One region of the Sphingobium sp. B8D3B genome, then DNA from elsewhere that is predicted to be linked to it. Evidence: riboswitches for the same ligand, from Rfam matches in the RefSeq annotation. Region 1 holds a riboswitch; the other holds the start of a gene.
What was found. A riboswitch is a leader RNA that binds a small molecule or an ion and turns the genes downstream of it on or off. The one in region 1 is predicted to bind cyclic di-GMP.
Positions count from the first base shown of each region.

Region 1 (3,409 bases):
TCCGGATTTCGATATCGCCGAAAAGGGAGTTCGGCCCACGCCTCACAAGATCAAAAGTGACGACCGGCGTAGGGCTGTTCAGCTCAGACCCCGGCCCAGGGCTCTCCATCGTGAACCGTGTGTTTTCGATCGCGGCCTCAACCTGGGGCGTGCCGATGCGCACGATCACAGGGATGGAAATCCCAAGAACAGATGCGATGCGGAACGAAACAGCACCGGGCTCAGCATTCGCAGCCTGATCGGCGGTTAGGCCCGTGTCAGGTGGCGGCACCGCCGTCACCGTCAGATGCGTGCGATATTCGCCGGCGGGCCAGTCGCCGGTGCCACCTGCACGAAGACGGATTGTCTGCCCCGTCCCCGGCTTGAGCAGCACGCGCCTGGGCGTCACCAGCATCATGGAACGCGCGGATTGAAGCTTGGCACTGAGGTCTCTCACCTCCGGCGCGCCGTCTGCTTCATCCGTCGGGCGGATCTGGCCGGTGGGCAACATGACCCGGTCGACAAAGCTGATGTCATATACCCCGGCGGCGGTGCCCTGGTTGAAGAGGAATATGCTCGCCGTCCGCCCCAGCCGATCAAAGGTGATCCGCTTTGGATTGATGTTAAGGCTGGCGCTTCCGCCGGCCTGCTCTGTCGTCGCAGGCTGGGCAGAAGAGGAAGTGCAAAAAGCGGATGGGAAGGCGCCAGCGACCAACGCGATAGCGACAGCGATGCTCTTGCGTTGGTTCGCAGATCGCGTGAGACGCTTCACGACGCCTGGGGGAGCCATCACCGGCGTCTCTCGCTCATTCATATTGCGCCAGGACCAGCAAAGGTCCGCCGTCGGGCCCGTAGCTGTCGCGCAGCGCTTTCAAAAGAAATGGAGGAACAGACAGAAGGCCATCGCCGCTCAGCCGGCCCATAAGGACATCCTCGAACCCCGAGGGACCGGCTTCAAAGGACGGGAAATTATCATCGCTCAGCGTCGCAATCGGTACCCTGAGCGAACCCGTTGCGCCTGGCTGGACGAATGCTTGTGAGACCAGGAGCGAAAACGTCTGGTTGCTGCCCCCGGCGATTTGAATAGGAGCGGCCATGGAAAGCCCGGCGTTTTGGTCGCTCTCGTTTGACTGCGGCCCTGGCGACAAGATCATGACCCGGAGGCTCGACTGAAGAACCAGCACCGGCTGCAGGACAATGTCCTTCGCCGATTGCCTGATCGAAGCCGGCTCCACGATCGAAACCTGGCCTTTCGCGGTCGCTTCAGCCGCGTTCACCTGTGAGGCTGGAAGCGCCGCGCAAAGGCACAGCGCTCCCAGCGCAGGAGCGGTCGCCCGCAACAGGCGCACTCCCATCCGGATGGATGATGAGACCGTCACGAGACGCTCCTGTCACAGGTCAGTTGTAGGCGACGGTCGCCGTGAAGCTGCCCGAGTAATTGCCAGAGGCCTGCGTATTGGGCAGGGAGAAGCTACCGCCGACGCCGAAGGTCGCTGTGCCAGCTGTGCCGATGGAACTGGACAATGTGCCTGTTGCGGCGCTCGGCGTTAGCGTCACTGTGATCGTGCCGCCGGGCGTACCGGTCATGGAGAAGCTGGCGGGCACCGAAATCGAGAAGGTCTGCCCCCCTTCACCTGAGACAGTATAGGCTGCGCGCGACGTCGTGCCGCCAGCGGCAACGGCGTCGCCGGAACCAGACAGGCTGCGGTTGCCCGTCGAGGCATCGACAGTGACCGTGTTGGTCCCTGCTACCGAGGGTTTCACGATCGTGCCGAACGCAAGGTCGCTGGTTTTTGCGATCGAAATCGGCTGAACAATCCGGGCTGTACCCGTGGTCGACACAGATGCTGAGGACTGAGCGTAGCTTGCCGCCGGGATGAAACCCAGAAGCGCAATTGTCGCGATAGACTTCAAGTTCACGAACATGAGGATGTCTTTCTCTTTCTTGATATGCACATGAATTTAATCGGAAAATATTAGACCCCGCGCGCCTTGGAGGCCCTCGGGCGACTGCGTTTCGCGGAGCTTTGGATTGCAAGCGGGTGCATCTGGCGAGCCAGTCGCAAGCAACTGGATCACGTGATGATCGGTACGGGCGCTCGCTGACCGTCGCCAAAGACGGCCCCTTGCCCGACGAGGGCGGAAAGGATCTGGAATGCGCGAGGACGACAGGTCCACAATAGTTCTCCGTTTCGGTAACCCCGCTATCCCTGTGAGGGACCGGAGGCTTTGCGTCCCATCGTCGCCGATGGTTTGCCGTTTCGACCGAGAATCTCGGGCGCTATTAGGTAAATTTTGATTTAACTATTATACGCTACACAGTCAACGCCTATCTGGTGAACGACCAGAGGGAGAATTGTGCGACTACTCCCATGTTGAACCGCAGATCGAGTAGCTCGATTAGGAGCGCGTTTGTTTTCAATGAAATAAACGCGGGGTTTGAATCATCAGAGCCTAAGCAACACGCCAAGAACTTCGCGGACTGAAGCGAACCGACGATGCGGTTAGCTCGCGCCAAACCGAATTCCATGAGGATGTATTTCGTTGCCGTCGCTAGGATCCTGATGACTTGCACATCCGGGCTAAATGCCAAGGCCCGTCTCGCGAAAAACGCCGCCGCTCCCCCCGCTTCGCTTGTCAGGGCGTGGAGCGCGCGACGCGGCCAAGCGTCGGTCCTCGTTTGAGCGTTTGCGGGGTGGGGTGCGGCCTCAGGATGTCGGCGCAATGCCGGAGACCAACCGCCTCAACCGGCAGAGCGAACGAAGTTCTGGCTGATCTGCTGGCCAGACCGGGCTAGTCTGCGCACCTCGGGTAGCCGGGACACTTCATATCGCGTGAGGGCGGCATTCGGGTCGGCCTGCAGGGCCGCCGGGTCGAGCCAGCGCGCGAGGGCGAGAGCATCTTGCGCGGCGGTTGCGAAGCCATTGCCCGTCATCGGCGTGCAGACATGGGCGGCGTCGCCAACCAGACACATCCGGCCGGCGACGAGGCGGTCGGGACAATATTCCACGACCGGTGTGCCGAGCACCGCTTTACGGGCGATGCATTCGAGGATCGCGTCGCGCCAGGGCGATGGCCAGTGCCGGCGCGCCAAGGCGGCCAACTCGTCGAACAGCGCATCCGGCATGCCGCTCGGGCGCAGCGAATGCCGCACCAGCGAGCCCTCGACGGCGCCTGTGCTGCGGAGGATTGCGTTATGTCCGGCGTCGTACCAGCCCCAGCCGACCCGGCGGCGGCCGCGCTCCGGACTGCCATCGGCGGCGGTCAGCGGAAAGCCGAGAAGCACATAGGGCCCGGACTCGAGAAACTCCAGATTGGGCGGATAGCGGACAGACAGCGCCGACTCTTCGGCAAAGCCGACCCAGGCCAGATACTCCGCGAAGACGGCATCCGGACGCTCCGGACTGACCTGCCGCCGCACAACGCTCTG
Region 1 covers NZ_JAOQON010000001.1:2,549,601-2,553,009, forward strand. Annotated here, with positions in the region: gene M2343_RS11835 (hypothetical protein) at 1-793, opposite strand, end outside; gene M2343_RS11840 (hypothetical protein) at 786-1,358, opposite strand; gene M2343_RS11845 (DUF4402 domain-containing protein) at 1,378-1,935, opposite strand; cyclic di-GMP riboswitch class I at 2,171-2,247, opposite strand; gene M2343_RS11850 (FAD-dependent monooxygenase) at 2,723-3,409, opposite strand, start outside.

Region 2 (3,409 bases), 2.0 Mb from region 1:
TGGTCGAGCACGAGCACGCCGCCATCGGTGGAGACAAGGCCAGCTTCTCCGACAGTGAGCGAGCCCAGGGTCGCCTGATAGGTGGAGCCACCCACGCCCAGCACGCCCCCTTCGACGACATAGGCCTGACCCACACCGAATGCGTCGCTGCTGGCAGCGTTCAGCGTCCCTTCGCGGACCGTCCAGCCGGTCGTCCCTGTCCCCGTGAGCGTCCAGGTGCCGGTCCCTACCTTCACGAACTCATCGAAATCATAATATTGCGTGCCGACCAATCCGGCATCGAACGATGCGTCGATCACGCCGCCCAGCGCCAGGGTATTGGTACCGCTCGCGATATCCGCATCCGCGACGAGGCCGATGATGTTGGAGCCGGCATGCAACTCCAGCGTCACGTCGCCGGCGCCCATCAGAATGGCGTGGCCGAAGGAAGGCGAGGCCTCGATGGTGCCCGAGTTGGTGATCATGGTCGCCGGGCTGTTGGTGACGATACCGGTTTCACCCAGGATCGACCCGGAATTGGTGATCTGGACCATGCCGCTGAGCGTGTCTGCATCGACAGCCGCGATCCCGCTCAGCGATTGCAGCGTGCCGGTGTTGCTGATAACCACATCGCCAAGCGGCGTGCGCGCCTGAACTGCGCTTCCGGTTCTGCCGGTGACAATGCCGCTGTTGGTGATGGTGATTTTACCAGAGCCGGGCGCATCCTCGTCGAAGCCGGCGACGGCGAGAATGCCGGTGGTGCCCTCCGCAATGCCTGCGTTGGTGATGGTGATATTGCCGATCTGCGAGGCGCCCTGAATCGCCGGGCCGTTGGCCGAGATAGCCTCACCCTGCTCCTGATTGTCGATCACCACTTCGCCGTTCGGCGTCCAGCCGACCAGCGCCTGATTGTTCACCGAAGACACGTAGGCGTTGTTCGTGATTTTCGCCAAACCGTTGTAATTGACGACGCGGATACCCGCCGCCTGAGCCTCCACCTGGCCAGTGTTCGTCACGGTCACCTCGACCGGCTCGGCGTCGTTGAAACCGCCGTCGGCGTAAATTCCCCGCTGGGTGAAGTCTGCGGCCCCGTTGGTTTGCTGGACCGTGATGGCCCCGCTATTGGTGATGTTCACCGATCCTGCGTTGGTGGTGGCAGAGATGCCATTGGTTTCCACGCCTGAGACCGTCAGCGCGGCGCCATTCTCGATCGCGATGTCGCCCGCGATCTGGTTGCGAACCCAAATGCCACCGTTGCCACCCACGCTGTTGACCGTGACGTCCGGGCCCAAGGTGACCGAGATGTCGTTCCGACCCTGGATATTGGAACTGACGTTTACGCCGCCATTATCAGTGGTGCTGATCGTGGAATTGGTGATGAGCAGCGTCGACGTAATGTCGCCAGAGGCTGTATTGCCCCACGTATAATAGCTGACGCCATCGCCCGTGATACTCCATTCGTCCTGTGCGCCGTTCACAATGAGGCTGGTATCGCCTCCTTCAATACGAGCCTTAACCGACGAGGGTTCGCAGAAAAACAGGGTCAGATTACCCTCAGTCTGGCAAATGCCAGGCTCGGCGTGGGCGGCCGATGCGCCTGCCAACATCCCCGCAATGCCGACGCTGCTGAACAGACCTGCCTTGAGAGCCTGCCGAACGGCGCTGCGCGTTTTGATTGCCTTACCCTGCATTACGAAATCCCCTCGTGTGGGCCCACCGCCCAGATGATGTGAAGGGCAAACCGCCATGCAGGTGCGGTTCAACGGGAATTGAGACAGGGATCGAAGCGCGACGACAGGGAGCGCAGCCTGAGGTTCAAACGAACCCCATGACCTTCTCACAGCAGGCTACACACGATATCCGAAAATGCTCTGTTTCATCCCCCGGTAGCCCCGCTACCCCATTGGGGCCGGAGGCTTTGCGTCCCGCCGTTACCGACAGTTTGCCCTTGTCGAAGGCAACGAACGCCCGTGAGGCGGAGCCGTCATCTTCAGGAGGAATATTAACGTTAGCTGAGCGGCAGCGCAACAAAAAAGCCCGGCCTTGTCGAGATGGCGCGCATGCAGATCGGAGCCATGCAGCTGATTTGTCGTGTGAAAATTATCGCCCTCGGTCTGGAGCGGGGTCATAACCGGCCGTGTTAAGCCGATAACTATAGTTAACTTCAACGCAAGCACGACGTCGATTGCGCTGCATCCGTCGCTCTAAAATATGGTTGCCCCCCGCGACGAGATCGTTACAGCCGTCGCTGGTCGGGCAACCACGCCGAAAGGCGCCGCACTGCCTCCCGCACTTCGGCTTCCGTGATCGCAAAGCTCAGCCGGATGAACCGATGGCCATTGACCGGATCATGGTCGACACCCGGCCCCGTGGCGAGCCCAGTCTCAACGAGCAGCTTCTTGCAGAACGCCGGGCTATCATCGGTAAAGTCGCTAACATCCGCATAGATGTAGAAGGCGCCATCCGGCGGCGCGATGCGTCGCAGGCCAAGGGCTGGCAAGGCTTCCATGAAAATGTCCCGGTTGCGGGCATAAGTGGCGCGATGCGCTTCCAGTTCCGACGTGCAGTCCAGCGCCGCCAAAGCGGCATGCTGACTGATCGACGGCGCGGTCAGGAACAGGCTGCCCATATAGGCGCGGGCACGCTCGACCATGGCGCGCGGCACATAGAGCCAGCCGAGCCGCCAGCCGGGCATACAGTAATATTTGGAGAAGCTGCTGACGATCATCGCATCGGCTGCGAATTCTCCCATCGAGCGGCAAGGCGCGCCGTAGCTGAGGCCATGGTAGATTTCGTCCGAGATGATTGCGATGCTGCGCTCTGCGCAGAGTCGGGCAATCGCCTCCAGTTCGGCAGGCGCGATGATCGTTCCGGTGGGGTTGGCCGGGCTGGCGACGATCACGCCCTGCGGCGCTGGATCGAGCGCTGCCAACGCGTATGCGGTCAACTGGAAGCGATCCTGCTCGCCGCATTCGATCTCGACCGGCGTCATGTTGAGCGCGCGCACGGTGTTGCGGTAGGCCACATAGCCCGGTCGCGCCATGACAATACGGTCGCCCGCCTTAAACCGGGCGCTCAGCGCAAGGACCAATGCCGGCGAGGCCCCGCAGGTAAGCAGGAATTGATCAGGCTCGGCTGCCATGCGGTACCGCTCCCGATACAGCTGGACGAGCCGCGCCTGCAGCGCAGGACTCTCCCAATAGCCCATCGGATCGATGCCAAGCGCGTCGCGCGCAGCGTCCAGCGCAGCCTGCGGCGCCCCCGTGGAGGGCTGGCCAAACTCCATATGGAGAACGGAGCGCCCCTCCGCGCCAAGGCGATAGGCCAACTTGCTCAATTCTATGGCCTGAAACGGCTCGACTTCCATTAGATCTTCCATCGCTCGGTACAGCGCCGATAGCCGGCGGGCGCGCAGATGCCAACGGTGCGA
Region 2 covers NZ_JAOQON010000001.1:502,504-505,912, reverse strand. Annotated here, with positions in the region: gene M2343_RS02340 (autotransporter domain-containing protein) at 1-1,670, opposite strand, end outside; cyclic di-GMP riboswitch class I at 1,862-1,936, opposite strand; gene M2343_RS02335 (pyridoxal phosphate-dependent aminotransferase) at 2,216-3,358, opposite strand.
Region 2: it holds a riboswitch for cyclic di-GMP, as region 1 does, so the genes downstream of both, M2343_RS02340 (autotransporter domain-containing protein) here and M2343_RS11845 (DUF4402 domain-containing protein) in region 1, are expected to answer to the same signal.